DNA from 2 places in the Streptomyces sp. CWNU-52B genome. Region 1 is predicted to be linked to the other one. Evidence: riboswitches for the same ligand, from Rfam matches in the RefSeq annotation. Region 1 holds a riboswitch; the other holds the start of a gene.

Region 1 (7,611 bases):
CTGCATCCGTGCCGCGCTGGACCACGGGGGCACGGTCCGGGACGGGGCGTCCGCCACGGAGGCGGTGCTGCGGGACCCGGACGGGGCCCCGTTCACGGTGACGTCGAAGCCGCAGCGCTGAGCGTCGTCCGGGAGCCGCGCCACCGGAATGCCTTCCTCCGCCGCAAAGGCGCCTACTCCTGACCGGAATCGACTGGTGGAGGGCACAGTTGGCTGTGGATTGCACGAAACCTCTTGCTCCCGTCCCGCCACGGCACGAACATCTGTCCCCGCAAGCGTCGTATTCCGGGGGGATGTTGGCATATGCAAGGTACGGTCGACGGATTCAGTTATGGCACGCTCACACCGCTCGCGGCCTATGTCATGGCCTGTCTGGGGGCCGCGCTGGGACTGCGCTGCATCACCCGGTCCCTGCGCGACGACGCGTCGAGGAAAGCCGGCTGGCTCGCGCTGGGGGCGGCGTCCATCGGCTGCGGCATCTGGACGATGCACTTCATCGCGATGATCGGGTTCCAGGTCGAGGAGAGCCGCATCCGCTACGACGTCGGCCTGACGATCCTCAGCCTCGCGGTGGCGGTCGTCGTGGTCGGTCTCGGCGTCTTCGCCGTCGGCTACCGCGGCGCGAGCACCCTCACCCTGATCGCCGCGGGCGCCTTCACCGGCCTCGGGGTCGCCGCCATGCACTACATAGGCATGGCGGCCATCCGGCTGAACGGCGGCCTGCGGTACGACATCCCGACCGTCGCGCTCTCCGTCGTGATCGCCGTCGGCGCCGCCACCGCCGCGCTCTGGGCGGCCATCGCGATCCGAGGCTTCCTCGCCAGTCTGGGGGCGAGCCTGGTCATGGGGGTCGCCGTGACCGGGATGCACTACACGGGCATGGCGGCGGTCAGCGTGCATCTGCACGGCGTGAGCGGCGGGGTGGGCGCGGGCGGGTCCGCCCACTCGCTCCTGCTGCCGATGCTCCTCGGACCGGTCCTCTTCCTGCTGCTCGCGGCCGTGGTGGTGATGTTCGACCCGCTGCTCGTCCTCGGGGACGGCGACTGGAACGGCGGCACGTCACGCGGCCGGGCGCCCGCCCAGGACGCGGACGCACCCGCCTGGTCGGGCTCGGCGTTCGGGGCGCCGCCCAGGACGAACCGGCGGACGTTCAGCCAAGGAGGGGGATCTCGATCGCCGGGCAGCGGTCCATGACCATGTCGAGGCCGGCCGCGCGGGTGCGCTCGTAGGCGGCCTCGTCGATCACACCGAGCTGGTACCAGACGGCCTTGGCGCCGATGGACACGGCCTCGTCTGCGACGGCACCGGCCAGGTCGCTGTTGACGAACACGTCGACGACGTCGACCTCGAACGGGATGTCCGCCAGCGAGGCGTACCCCTTCTCCCCGTGGACCGTCTCGGCCTTCGGGTGGACCGGGACCACGCGCTTGCCGTAGCGCTGGAGCACCGCGGCGACGCCGTACGCGGGACGCCGCTCGTTCGACGACAGGCCGACGACGGCCCAGGTGTCGCCGAGCTCGGAGAGGATCTTGCGGATGGTTGCCGGGTCGCCGTACACGGTGGGCCTCCTGGACAGACGGGATGCGGACGGGATGCAGACGGGGTGAGTGCTGCTGCGCCGGACAACAGCGGACACGGCGTGCTGATTCCCGGGCACGTGCGGCGGGAACCGGTGTCCAGGTCCCCGCCGGGCACTCCGGCCCGCCCGTGCTGCCGCGTGGCCGGAAAACCCGCCGTGATAGCTTGCGGGAGCCAGTCGAACCCATGTACGTGGGTCAGGGAATCCGGTGGAAATCCGGAGCTGACGCGCAGCGGTGAGGGTGACGGGCGGGCATCGGCCACTGGACCCGAAGACGGTCCGGGAAGGCGCCTCGTCCGGGTGAACCCGAGTCCGAAGACCTGCTGGCGGCCTCCGCGGTCCCCTGACGGCGGGGGAGCACCGTACGACCGGGCTTCGCGTTCGAGCCCTCGACGTCTGAGGAACTTCCCGTGCCCATCGCACGACCCGCCCGCCGCGCCGCCCTGTTCGTCTCCGGGGCCATCCTGCTGACCGGCTGCGGCGCCACCGACTCACCCGACTCACCCGACGCGGACTCCGCGGCAGCCGTCACCCTGGACAACTGCGGCCACACCGTCCGGGTGGAGGCCCCGCCCCGGCGGGCCGTCTCCCTCAACCAGGGCACCACCGAGATCATGCTCTCGCTCGGCCTCGCCGACCGCATGGCCGGCACCGCCACCTGGACCGACCCGGTCATGAAGGGCCTGGCCGAGGCCAACGCCGAGGTGCCCCGGATCGCCGACAACAACCCCTCCTTCGAACGGGTCCTGGACGCCGACCCCGACTTCGTCGCCGCGTCGTTCGAGTCCACGCTCGGCAAGGGCGGCGTCGCCACCCGGGACCAGTTCGAGAAGCTCGGCGTGCCCGCGTACGTCTCGCCCTCCGACTGCGCGGGCAAGGACAACACCGGAGACGGCGACGGCGCCCGGCAGAAACCGATCGGCATCGACGTCATCTACGGCGAGATACGGGACCTGGCCCAGGTCTTCGGCGTACCGGAACGGGGCGACAAGCTCGTCGCCGAGCTGAAGCAGCGCATGACGAAGGCCACGTCGGGCATCGACGCCTCGGACGTCTCCCTCCTCTACTGGTTCGCCAACTCCGAATCGCCCTACATGGCGGGCTGCTGCGGCGCCCCCGGCATCATCACCAGGGAACTCGGCGCGAAGAACGTCTTCGACGACACCCACGAGGAATGGCCCCAGATCAACTGGGAGACGGTGGCCGACCGCGACCCCGACGTCCTGGTCATCGGCGACCTGACCCGCAAGTCGCAGACCGCCGAGTCCGCGAAGAAGAAGATCGAGTTCCTGGAGTCCGACCCGGTCACCAGGAACATGACCGCCGTCAAGAAGAAGCGGTACGTCCTGCTCAGCGGACAGGCCATGAACCCGTCCATCCGCACCGTCGAGGGCGTCGAACAAGTGGCCTCCGCGCTGCGGAAGTCCGGGCTCACGGGGTGACCCGGCCGCGCGTGGGCCTGCTCTGCGCGGCCGGTGCGGCCCTGCTCGTCGCATCCGTCGCCGTCGCGATCACCATCGGACCCGCCGACATCCGCGTCGGCGACGTCTGGTCCGTGGTCGCGTCCCACCTCGGCTGGGGGAGTACGGACCTGAGCCCCATCCGGGACGGGATCGTCTGGCAACTGCGCCTGCCGCGCACCCTCCTGGCCGCCGTCTGCGGGGCCGGACTCGCCGTGTGCGGCGCGGTCATGCAGTCCCTGCTGCGCAACCCGCTCGCCGACCCGTTCGTCCTCGGGGTCTCCTCGGGCGCCTCCACCGGCGCGGTCGTCGTGGTCGTCCTGGGAGCCGGCGGCGGCCTCGTGTCGGTCTCCGCGGGCGCGTTCCTCGGCGCGCTGCTCTCGTTCGGGCTGGTGCTGCTGCTCAGCCACACCCTCGGCGGGACGACGGACCGCGTGGTGCTGAGCGGGGTCGCCGCGATGCAGCTCTTCTCCGCCCTCACCTCCTTCGTCGTGATGACGGCCGCCGACGCCGAGACCACCCGCGGCGTCCTCTTCTGGCTGCTCGGCTCCCTGGGCGGGGTCGGCTGGACCGATGTCTGGGTCTGCCTCGCGGTGCTGGCGGTCACGCTGGTGGTCTGTCTGGCGTACGCGCGCACGCTGGACGCGTTCGCCTTCGGCCAGGACGCCGCCGCGACCCTCGGGGTGTCCGTGGCCCGCACCCGGCTGGTGCTGCTGTGCGCGACCGCGCTCCTGACGGCCGCGCTCGTCAGCTCGGCGGGCGCCATCGGCTTCGTCGGCCTCGTCCTGCCGCACGCCGCCCGCGCGCTGGTGGGTTCGGGCCACGCCCGGCTGCTGCCGGTCGCCGCGCTCGCCGGGGCGGTGTTCCTGGTGTGGGTGGACACCCTGGCCCGTACCGTCCTCGATCCCCAGGAGGTGCCCGTGGGCGTGGTGACCTCACTCATCGGCGTACCGGTGTTCGTGCTGGTGCTCTACCGGACCCGGAGGACACGATGACGGCCGAGGACACCAGGAGCGCCACCGAGCACACCGGGACCGGGCCGGCCGCCGGGACGGGGTCGGCCGCCGGGCTCCGGGCCCGCCGCGTCAGCCGTACCGCCGACGGCCGTCTCATCCTGGACGGCGTCAGCATCAGCCCCGCCACCGGCGCCACCGTCGGACTCCTGGGCCCCAACGGCTCCGGCAAGTCCACCCTGCTGCGGCTGCTCTCCGGCGTCCTCGCCCCGGCCTCCGGCGTGGTCACCCTCGACGGCCGCCCGCTCGCCGAACTGGGCCGACGCGACCTCGCCCGCCGTGTGGCGGTGGTCGAGCAACAGGCCGACACCCAGGTCGAGCTGAGCGTCCTGGACGTCGTACGCCTCGGCCGCACCCCCCACCGGCGCGCCTGGACGCCGCCGTCCGGGGCCGACGAGGCGGCCGTCCGCGAGGCGCTGGCCCGCACCGGCCTCACCGACCGCGCCCGCCAGTCCTGGCACACCCTCTCCGGCGGCGAGCGCCAACGCGTGCAGATCGCCCGCGCCCTCGCCCAGGAACCCCGCGAACTCCTGCTGGACGAACCGACCAACCACCTGGACGTCCAGCACCAGCTCGACCTGCTGACCCTCGTCACCTCGCTCCCGGTCACCAGCGTCGTCGCCCTGCACGACCTCAACCTCGCGGCGATGTACTGCGACCAGCTCGTCGTCCTGCGCGAGGGACGCGTGGTGGCCGCCGGGACCCCGGCCGAGGTGCTCACCGAGGAACTCATCGCCGAGGTGTACGGAGTCCGCGCCGCCGTCACCCTCGACGGCTCGGGAGGCCGGCCGCACGTGCGTTTCCTGGGCACCGTGAGCCGGCCCACGACCCGGCCACTCGCGAACACGTGTCCGGAATGAGGTCGGCATCCCTGCGCGCGGCCCCGCACCCGCCTACGCTCACCCCGTGCTGCGTATCACCGACACTCGAACAGGCGACTCCACCACCGCCGCCCCGGCCCGCCGGGGCCTGACCCGCGTCGAGGCCCATGTGCCGCGGCCCGACACCACGGGGCTGCGCGTGCTCCTGGTCGCCGACGTCCTCGTACGGGCCCTGGAGATCGGCGGGACGCCCGTCTGGACCGTCCTGACCGGAACGGAGGGACGCGCTGAGCTCCGGGACCGGGCCGCGTGGCTCGGTATCCGGCCGTTCGAGGACGAACGCGACAGCAGCCCCGGCCTGAGCACAGCCCAGGCGCTGCGGGTACGCGGCCCGGCGGACGAGCCGGGAGACGGCCCGGCGCACGGCCCGGGCGGTGAGCCGACCGACGGTGGGACGATCGCCGGCGGGACGGCGGAAGCTGGGCCGGCGGGCGGTGGCCTACTCGTCGACGTGGCGCCGGCCGACATCGAGAGCGGCGTGACCGAGAGCGGCGCGGCCGAGGGCGAGGGCAGCGCCACGGCCCTGCGCCTCGCCCTGCTCGCCCGCCCCCGCCGCGAGCCCCTGCGGCTGGGCGCGGCCGACCTCGCGGACGCCGAGGACCAGTTGAAGCGCTGGCGGGGCGCCGTCGCCGGCTGGGCCACCCGGCCCTCCGGGCCCGTCCCCGAATCCGTGCGGCAACAGCTGCGCGCCGCCTGGGAGGACGACCTGGACGTGCCCGCCGTACTCGCCGTGCTGCGGGAGGTGGAGACGTCGGGGACCGTTCCGGACGGGGCCCGCTTCGAGACGTACGCCTACGCGGACCGGCTGCTCGGTCTCGAACTGACCCGGGACATCGGCCGCGGAGCCCCGGAGTGATCGCGCGAGCCGGGGCGGGCCCGCTGCGCCGGCTGGTCGTGCTGCGGCACGCCAAGTCCGCCTGGCCGCACGGCGTCGCCGACCACGAGCGGCCGCTCGCACCGCGCGGCCGCCGGGACGCCCCGGCCGCAGGGCGCGCCCTCGCGGCCGCGGACTGCCTGCCGGATCTCGCGCTCTGCTCCACGGCCGTGCGCGCCCGGCAGACGTGGGAGCTGACGGCCGCGCAGTGGGGTACGCCGCCTCCGGTACGCCATGACTCACGGCTGTACGCGGCGACCGTGTCCGACCTGCTGGAAGCGATGCGCGAGGCTCCCGCGCAGGCCGAGACCCTGCTGCTGGTCGGGCACAACCCCGGCCTGGAGGAACTGGTCCTCACCCTGGCCGGCGACAGCCTCGACGACGCGCTGGACGACGTCAGCGCGAAGTTCCCCACCTCGGCGATCGCGATCCTCGCCTGGCACGGCCCCGGCTGGGCCACGCTGGGCTCCGGCATGGCGCTGCTCACGGACATGATCGTGCCCCGGGGGAAGAAGAAGGAGAGCGGCGGAAGGACCGGAAAGCTCCGGGACACTCCCGATCACTGACCACTGATCACTGCTGACCACTGACCGCGGGCCGTTCATGGCGGGTCGCCGACCGGTGGGTGGTCGCACGCCTGTGCGCGGCGCGCATACGCTGGGCCGATGCAGGACGAGTACCGCACCGTGGCCCGCGCAGGGGTGCACGAGACCGAGATCAACCGCTCCCGTTTCCTCTGCGCGCTGGCGCCGGCCGCCACCGAGCGGGAGGCCCAGGACTTCGTCGCGGCCGTCCGCAAGGAGCACGGGGACGCGACGCACAACTGCTTCGCGTACGTCATCGGCGCCGACGCCGCCGTGCAGAAGGCGAGCGACGACGGCGAACCGGGCGGCACCGCGGGCGTCCCGATGCTCCAGATGCTGCTGCGGCGGGACATGCGGTACGTCGTCGCCGTCGTCACCCGCTACTACGGAGGCGTCAAACTCGGCGCGGGCGGTCTGATCCGGGCCTACGGCGGCGCGGTGGGGGAGGCCCTCGACACCCTCGGAACCCTCACGCGTAAACGCTTTCGTCTCGCCACCGTCACCGTCGACCACCAACGGGCGGGCAAGGTGCAGAACGACCTGCGGTCGACGGGGCGCACAGTACGGGAGGTGCGCTACGGAGAGGTGGTCACCATCGACATCGGCCTGCCGGACGCCGACGTCGAGGCCTTCCGGAGCTGGCTGGCCGACATCACGGCGGGGACAGCAGGGTTCGAACTGGGCGGAGAGGCGTACGGGGACGCATAGGCCACAGATCGGGCCGATACGGGAGTAGCCGCCCGTGATGTCCGACCCGGCCGTTAGTCTCGGGGATCATGAGGCTTCTGCACACTTCCGACTGGCATCTGGGCCGGGCGTTCCACCGGGTGAACATGCTCGGCGCCCAGGCCGAGTTCATCGGTCACCTCGTCGCCACCGTGCGTGAGCGGGGCGTGGACGCGGTGGTCGTGTCGGGGGACGTGTACGACCGGGCCGTGCCCCCGCTGGCCGCGGTCGAGCTCTTCGATGACGTGCTGCACCGGCTGGCGGGCCTGGGCGTGCCCACGGTGATGATCTCCGGGAACCACGACTCGGCGCGCCGCCTCGGGGTCGGCGCCGGGCTCATCGACCGCGCCGGCATCCATCTGCGGACCGAGCCCTCGGCCTGCGGTACGCCGGTGGTGCTGAAGGACGCCTTCGGGGACGTGGCCTTCTACGGACTGCCGTATCTGGAACCGGCCCTGGTGAAGGACGAGTTCGGAGTGGAGAAAGCGGGCCAC
Region 2 (7,611 bases), on a different contig from region 1:
GCGTCGCTGACGAGTCGTCAGACCGTCGTCCGGTACGACACTCGGCTGTCCCTGCGGCATTACGCGGCCCTCCTGCTGTTGCCCGGACCGTCGGTCCGGCTGCTGTTGCCCTGGACGTCCCTGACCAGCCCGGCGATCGAGTCGGCCCGCAGCTCGTCGAGCGTCACGGCGCTGCCGCCGAGCTCACCCGCGAGCTGCCCGGCGAGTCCGAGCCGGACGAGCCCCGACTCGCAGTCGACGACGACGGAGGCGACCTTGTCGGCGGCGAACAGCCGCGCGGCCCGCCCGGCGAGCGCCACCGGCTCGGGCCCGCCCGTGGCCCGGCCGTCCGTGACCAGCACCACCAGCGCGCGCCGGGCCGGATCCCGCAACCGCTCCACGCGCAGCACGTCGTGCGCCCGCAGCAGCCCGGCCGCCAGCGGCGTACGCCCGCCCGTGGGCAGCGACTCCAGCCGCGTGGCGGCGGCGTCGACCGACGACGTGGGCGGCAGCGCCACCTCCGCCGTGGACCCGCGGAAGGTCACGAGCCCCACCTTGTCCCGCCGCTGGTAGGCGTCGAGGAGCAGGGACAGCACCGCTCCCTTCACGGCGCTCATCCGCTGCCGGGCCGCCATCGACCCGGACGCGTCCACGACGAACAGCACGAGGTTCCCCTCGCGCCCCTCCCGCGTGGCCTGCCGCAGATCGTCACGGCGGACGACGAGGCCGGGCCCGGACCGTCCGCGCGCCCGCTGGTGCGGGGCCGCGGCCTGCACGGTCGCGGCCAGGTGCAGCTTGGTGAGCGCCCCGCGCGGCCGGCGTGCGCCGGTGGTGCGGCCGTGCTCGGTCCGCGCCCGCGACCGCCGCCCGGCGGCCCCCTCGCCGAGCCCCGGCACGCTCAGCGTCTTCGTACGGAAGGGCTCGGCGGCCCGCACGGGGGCCTGCTCGCCCGCGCCGGGCGCCGGTACCTGCCCGTTCTCGGAGGACTCGCCCTGCGCGGGCACCTCACCGGAGCCTTCGCCGTCACCGCTGTCGGTGTCGGTGTCGTTGCCCGCGCCACCGTCGTCGGGGCCGTCCTGCGGAGGCCGCCCACCGCCGCCGCCGGGCCCGTCCGGATCAGGGTCCTCGTCGTCGGAACCGTCGGAGCCGTCGGGGGCGCCGGTCTCGTCGTCGCCCGCGAACTCCTCCAGCGTCTCGTCGAGCTTGTCCTCGTCGAGTCCCGGCGCGTCGAAGGGGTTACGCCTGCGGCGGTGCGGCAGCGCGAGGAGCGCGGCCTGCCGCACGTCCTCGGCCAGCACGTCGGTCCGCCCCGCCCAGGCGGCCAGCGCGGTGGCGGTCCTGGCCATCACGATGTCGGCCCGCATGCCGTCCACCTCGAACGCCGCGCAGGTCGCCGCGATCTGCAGGAGCGCGCCGTCGCCGAGCCGCACCGAGGGCAACAGCTCCCGCGCGGCCACGATCCGCGCCCGTACGGCCGACTCCTCGTCGGCCCAGCGCGTCGTGAACCCGGCCGGGTCGTCGTCGTACGCGAGCCGCCGCCGTACGACCTCCACCCGCTGCTCGGGCTCGCGCGAGGCCGCGACCTCCACGGTCAGCCCGAAGCGGTCGAGCAACTGCGGCCGCAGCTCGCCCTCTTCGGGGTTCATGGTCCCCACGAGCAGGAACCGCGCGGCATGCCGTACGGAGACGCCCTCGCGCTCCACGTACGAGGCACCCATCGCGGCCGCGTCGAGGAGCAGGTCGACCAGGTGGTCGTGGAGGAGGTTGACCTCGTCGACGTACAGGATCCCGCGGTGGGCGTCGGCCAGCAGGCCCGGCTCGAAGGCCTTCACGCCCTCGGAGAGCGCCCGCTCGATGTCGAGCGCGCCCACGAGCCGGTCCTCGGAGGCCCCGACGGGCAGCTCGACCATCCGGGCCGGTCGGGACACCCCCGCGCCCGCCTCGTGGGGGCCGTCCGGGCACGCCGGATCGGGGGCGGCGGGCGCACAGGAGAAGCGGCACCCCGCGACGACGTCGACCTGCGGCATGAGCGCCGAGAGGGCGCGCACGGCAGTGGACTTGGCCGTGCCCTTCTCACCGCGGACGAGCACACCGCCCACCGCGGGTGACACGGCGTTCAGCAGCAGCGCGAGCCGCAGGTCGTCCTGGCCGACCACGGCCGTGAACGGAAACGGAGTACTCACTGGTTGTCGTCCTCCCAATAGCCTTCGAGCAAGTCGCCTTCGAGTGAGGTCATGCGGGCGCTCCCGGCGGGACGAAGGGCAGACCCGCCGGCGCTCCGGACTCGATGAGCCGCCACAGCGCGTCCGTGTCCGCGTGTTCCTCGATCAGATCGCCCAGCCGGTCCAGCTGCTCCTCGCGCAGCCCCGCGAACGACGTGTCGGGGGCCGGTACGAACCTGCGTCCCGCGGCGGCGGCCACCTCGCGCAGGAAGGCGCGCCTAAAGCCGTCCGACTCCAGCGAGCCGTGCCAGTGCGTGCCCCACACCGCACCGACCCGGCAGCCGTCCAGGAACGGCTCCCCGCCGGTGACCCGGGCGACGCCGTGATGGATCTCGTAGCCCTGTACGGGTTCGCCGAGGGCCTCGCCGACCGGCCGGGCGAGGGTCTTCTCCCGCGCGAACCGCACGCGTACGGGGAGGAGTCCGAGCCCGTCGACGGCGCCGGCCCTCGACTCGACGTCGTCCTCGATGTGTTCGCCCAGGAGCTGGAAGCCGCCGCAGACGCCCAGCACGGGGCGCCCCTCGGCGGCCCTGCGCACCAGGGCGTCCGCGAGACCGCGCCGCCGCAGCCACTCCAGGGCCCGGACCGTGCCCCGGGTGCCGGGTACGACGACCAGGTCGGCGTCGGACAGTTCCTCGGGCCGGTCCACGAACCGCACGACGACGCCCGGTTCGGCGGCCAGCGCGTCCAGGTCCGTGAAGTTGGACATGAGGGGGACCGCGCAGACGGCGACCCGCAGGACGTCCTCGCCGACCGGGGCGGCGACCTCGGACTCCCGCACCGTGCCCCGCAGGGAGAGGCTCAGGCCGTCCTCCTCGTCGATGCCGAGCCCGTGCCGGAAGGGCAGGATGCCGTAGCCGGGCCGCCCGGTGAGCCCGCGGAGCATGTCGATGCCGGGTTCGAGCAGCGAGACATCCCCGCGGAACTTGTTGACGAGGAACCCGGCGACGAGCTCCTGGTCCTCGCGCGAGAGCAGGGCCACCGTCCCGAAGAAGGAGGCGAAGACCCCGCCGCGGTCGATGTCGCCCACCACGAGCACGGGCAGTCGGGCGTTGCGCGCGATCCCCATGTTCACGATGTCCGTCCGCCGCAGATTGATCTCGGCGGGACTCCCCGCCCCCTCGCAGATCACCGCGTCATACGTGCCCCGCAACTCGGCCAGACAGTCCAGGACGGTCCCGAGCAACGCCTCCTGGCGCCCGCCGTGATAGCCGCGCGCGCTCAGCTCGCCCACGGGCTTCCCCATCAGGACGACCTGGCTGCTGCGGTCGCTGCCCGGCTTGAGGAGCACCGGGTTCATGAGCGCGGTGGGCTCCACGCGGGCGGCCTGTGCCTGCATGGCCTGGGCCCGGCCGATCTCCGCGCCCTCCCGGGTCACGAACGAGTTCAGCGACATGTTCTGCGCCTTGAACGGCGCGACCTTGACGCCGCGCCGCACCAGCCACCGGCAGATCCCGGCGGTCACGACGCTCTTGCCCGCGTCGGACGTGGTTCCGGCGACGAGCAGTCCGCCGCCCAGCCGTGCGCCCGGCCCCCCGCTCATGACGTACGACCTTTCGGGACCGGCGACGTGCGCCGCGGTGCGGTGAGCGAGGCTCCGGTGAGTGACGTTCTGGTGAGCGATGTCGCGAGCAGCCGTCCGGCGACGCTCGCGCCCAGCGCGAGCAGGCTCACGCGTCGCGAGAGCCGGACGGCCCGTTCGATGTCCCCGGTGCGCACGGCCCGCCCCGCGCCGTTGAGCACGGGCCGGTGCTCGACCCGTCCCGCGTACGACAGGGTCCCGCCGAGCCGCACCCCGAGCGCACCCGCGAACGAGGCCTCGACGGGGCCGGCGTTGGGGCTGGGATGCCGGGCGGCGTCGGCGCGCCAGGCGCGGACGGCGCCGCGCGGATCGCCCCCGGCGACGGCTGCGAGGGCCGCCGTCAGCCGGGCCCCGGGCCACCCCGCGACGTCGTCGAGCCGCGCGGAGGCCCACCCGTACCGACGGTGGCGGGCCGACCTGTGTCCGACCATGGCGTCCAGCGTGTTGACCGCGCGGAACCCGACCAGACCGGGCACCCCCGCCACGGCGCCCCACACCAGGGCGCCCACCACGGCGTCGGAGGTGTTCTCGGCGACCGACTCGACGACGGCCCGCGCGATCCCGTCGGCGTCCAGCGCCTGCGGGTCCCGTCCGCACAGATGCGGCAGCCGCTCGCGGGCCACCTCGAGGTCCCCGGCGGCCAGCGCCGCGCCGACGGCCCGTGCCTCACGGCCGAGCGAGGTCCCTCCGACGACGGCCCAGGTGGCGGCGGCGGTCAGCGCGACGGACGCGGCACCCGAGGCACGGACGGAGCGGTCGGCGGCGCGGGCGGCGGCGACGGCGCCGCCCGCGCACACCGCGGTGTGCAGGGCGCCCCAGCCCCGGTGGTCCCGCCACAGGACCCGTTCGACGGCCTGCGCTCCACGGCCGAACGCGGCGACCGGATGCCCCCGGCGGGGATCGCCGAGCAGCAGGTCACCGAGGAGGCCGGCGGCGGCACCGTACGCGAAGACGCGATCGGCACGCACCGCTTCAGCCCGCCGTCACGGACGGTGGAGCCCCGGGAAAGGACCTGGCAGGAGACACACAGGTCCACAACAGGCGGCCGCGCATGGCGATATGTCCTCACTCAGGGTGTCCGCGCCCTGGTTCGACGAGACCGACGACGAGAGTTCCTGGCTCCCGGGGATCGAGACCCCCGGTGACAGTGGCGGGACCGCGCCGGATTCGCACCGGCTTCCTCTTCTGCCGTCGTAGATGGCCCCGGCAGTCCACCACGGCCCGCGAACACCCGTCAACTTGCTGTTGACCTGCGAAGAGAGAGTGTGCTGAGGCCCACAGGCCCCTGGGAACGGGCCGGTTTTCCCCTGGTGGGCCACACCGGGCTTTCCTAGACTGAACGGAGCACGGAAGGCGGACACGGGGGTGGCGGTCCAGCGCGGGGGGCGCCGGCTCTCGGGCAGGAGGAGGTCGGTGTGGACCACGAGGACCTGTCCGTGCCGCGCTGGCACACCAGCAGCCACAGCGGGGAAGACGAATGCGTCGAGGTGGCGGTCACGGAGAACTCGGTGACGGTCCGCGACTCCTGGAACCGGAGCGGAGGCCAGGTCGTCTTCTCCCGAACCCGGTGGCTCGCGTTCGTCGGTGTTCTCGACGCGGTGGCCACGCAGGAGTCCGTTGCCGGGCACCGGACATGACGAGGGGGAGCGCGATGACAGGCCGTCAGCCGACCGACATGGTCCACCGGGGGAGCGACAGCGCACACTTACCGCCCTCCGAACCGGCCTCGGCCCCGAGACTGGTCGCTTTCTGTGTGTTCGGCGGGGTGAGCGCCACACTCGTGGGCGTCGCGGCGGCCGGGCTGCTGCCGGGCGGCACCCTGAGCCCGGCCCTGTGGGTGGCCGTCGCCACCGTCGTGGCGCTGCTCCTGGGAATCTGGCGGGGCCGGCATCCGGACCGGCTCAGGCCCGTCCGCTGGGCGAGGTCTCGTCCGGTGTCACGGCCCGGCGGTCTTCGCTGAGGGAACCGGCACCCGCGTCGTGGTCCGCCGCCGTGTGCCGCGCCATGATCTGGCCCAGCCGGACGCCGAAACCGGTGACCAGGGACATCGCCGTCGCGATCATCGGGGCGAGCACCCAGGCGGAGGTGAGGTGGAAGACTCCCGCGACCGTCATCAGTCCAGCCAAGGCGAACAGCACCACGACCACGCCACCGGTGCAGTAGACGACGGTCGTCCTCAGTGAGAGCCGCTGCTCCTCGCTCCGGGCCCGCAGCACCTTGATCCGGTCCGCCGTGCGGTTCTCGTCGAGGCTGTTCATCCGGTCCGTACGCGCGGCGTCCGCTATCGCGTCACGCACGAGCTGGTTGTACGAGGGGCCCGGCACCCCGGCCGCCGGACCCGGTTCGTCCGGATCCCCCTCGCCCTCCGGCGCCCCGCTCGTCCCACCCGCCCCACTCGTCCCGGGAGTCGGCCCGGGGAAGCGGAGGAGGGCCGCGCGAACCCCCTGCCACCACTCCGTCCACGCGACCGTCATGTCGCGGCCTCCCCTCATTCTCCCCGGGCACAGGGCCCGGGGTCAGGCGGTGCCGATGCCCTCCCTGATCCGGTTGATCAGGTCGATGCTGCGTTCCGTGCCGTACGCCGTCTCGCGGAGCTTCTCGAAGCATTCCTGGTAGCGCACGATCAGCTCGAAGTCGTCGCGCACCGTCGTGCTGCCCTGCTGCTCCAGGTACAGCAGGTCCTCGTCGTCCAGGAAGCCGAGGAGCACGAAGCTCGTCATCGTGGCGTAGTGGGCGCCCGCGGTGAACGGCAGCACCTGGAGCGAGACACGGGGCTGTGCCGCCATGGTGACGAGGTGCTGCAGCTGGTTGCGCTGCACCTGCGGGCCGCCCACCTGCCGGTGCAGCGCGGCCTCGTCGACGACGAAGAACAGCCACGGTGGGGGCGCGTCGCCCTCCAGCGCACGCTCTTGGCGCGCCGTCCGCAGCTCCACGATGCGCCGAGTGCGCGCCTCGTCCGCGCGCTGCCTCAGCACGGCGGTCGCGTAGTCCTCGGTCTGCAACAGGCCGGGTACGACCACGGGGTGGTAGGTGCGGATCGAGGCGGCGGCGGACTCGTACCCGAGGTAGCTCCTGAAACCGGGGCTGAGGATGTCGTTGTACGCCGCCCACCAGCTGGGACCCTTGCTGCCGCGCGCGGCGTCCTCCAACTCGGTGACCTGCTTCGGGTCCGTCACCTCGTACTGCTGCATCAGTGCCCGGATGTCGGTCACCGAGACGCTGACCGTGCCCGCCTCGATGCGCATGATCTTCGAGAGCGACCACTCGAGGGCTCGGGCGGCATCGGTCTGTGTCTGGCCGGTGGCCTCACGTGCCTTGCGCAGCTCGATGCGCAGTCGGCGGCGATTCAGGCTTGGGTCGACTTCCCTGGGCATGGGGTTGCTCCTCGTGGACCGGTCAGACGTATGTCGGGTGGTGTGCCGGGTGCGGCACCAGAACCTTGTGCGGCTGCGTATGCGAGGCATACACCGGTCCGACAGGGATCTGATGGAAGGGCACCCTAATGCCATACGTCTACGGGTCTCCGTCATAATGCCATATGGCATGTCGACGGGCCGCGGACCGACTTATATCGCGCCAGGGGTCCGACCGGGGAGTCACGCCTGCGCCGGAGCCGTTTTGTGCCGTGCGTCACGTGGTCACGGGATCCGCGACCACTGCTCGTACGGCTCGGTGCGGCACGGCGTGGCCGGCGCGAGGCCGGAGTGACACGAGGGGGCGCTGACCGGCGTACGAGCCAGGGGCGTTACGCGGTGCCGTGCGCGCCGGTGCGCGGGTGAGGTGACCGGAATTCGACCGTCGGACATGGCTGAGGCCGCCCTGCCGACC

Evidence for each region. A riboswitch is a leader RNA that binds a small molecule or an ion and turns the genes downstream of it on or off. The one in region 1 is predicted to bind cobalamin.
Region 2: another riboswitch for cobalamin. It lies ahead of ACLVWQ_RS38510 (cobalamin biosynthesis protein); the one in region 1 lies ahead of ACLVWQ_RS15390 (ABC transporter substrate-binding protein).

What each region holds. Positions count from the first base shown of each region.
Region 1 covers NZ_JBLFJV010000013.1:94,461-102,071, forward strand. Annotated here, with positions in the region: gene ACLVWQ_RS15375 (VOC family protein) at 1-121, shown strand, start outside; gene ACLVWQ_RS15380 (MHYT domain-containing protein) at 304-1,194, shown strand; gene ACLVWQ_RS15385 (CoA-binding protein) at 1,151-1,558, opposite strand; cobalamin riboswitch at 1,737-1,922, shown strand; gene ACLVWQ_RS15390 (ABC transporter substrate-binding protein) at 1,990-3,021, shown strand; gene ACLVWQ_RS15395 (FecCD family ABC transporter permease) at 3,018-4,034, shown strand; gene ACLVWQ_RS15400 (ABC transporter ATP-binding protein) at 4,031-4,912, shown strand; gene ACLVWQ_RS15405 (hypothetical protein) at 4,959-5,789, shown strand; gene ACLVWQ_RS15410 (SixA phosphatase family protein) at 5,786-6,373, shown strand; gene ACLVWQ_RS15415 (YigZ family protein) at 6,473-7,099, shown strand; gene ACLVWQ_RS15420 (exonuclease SbcCD subunit D) at 7,168-7,611, shown strand, end outside.
Region 2 covers NZ_JBLFJV010000060.1:96,471-104,081, forward strand. Annotated here, with positions in the region: gene cobO (cob(I)yrinic acid a,c-diamide adenosyltransferase) at 1-60, opposite strand, end outside; gene ACLVWQ_RS38500 (putative cobaltochelatase) at 60-2,162, opposite strand; gene ACLVWQ_RS38505 (cobyric acid synthase) at 2,212-3,744, opposite strand; gene ACLVWQ_RS38510 (cobalamin biosynthesis protein) at 3,741-4,751, opposite strand; cobalamin riboswitch at 4,873-5,006, opposite strand; gene ACLVWQ_RS38515 (DUF397 domain-containing protein) at 5,199-5,420, shown strand; gene ACLVWQ_RS38520 (hypothetical protein) at 5,685-6,257, opposite strand; gene ACLVWQ_RS38525 (helix-turn-helix domain-containing protein) at 6,300-7,157, opposite strand.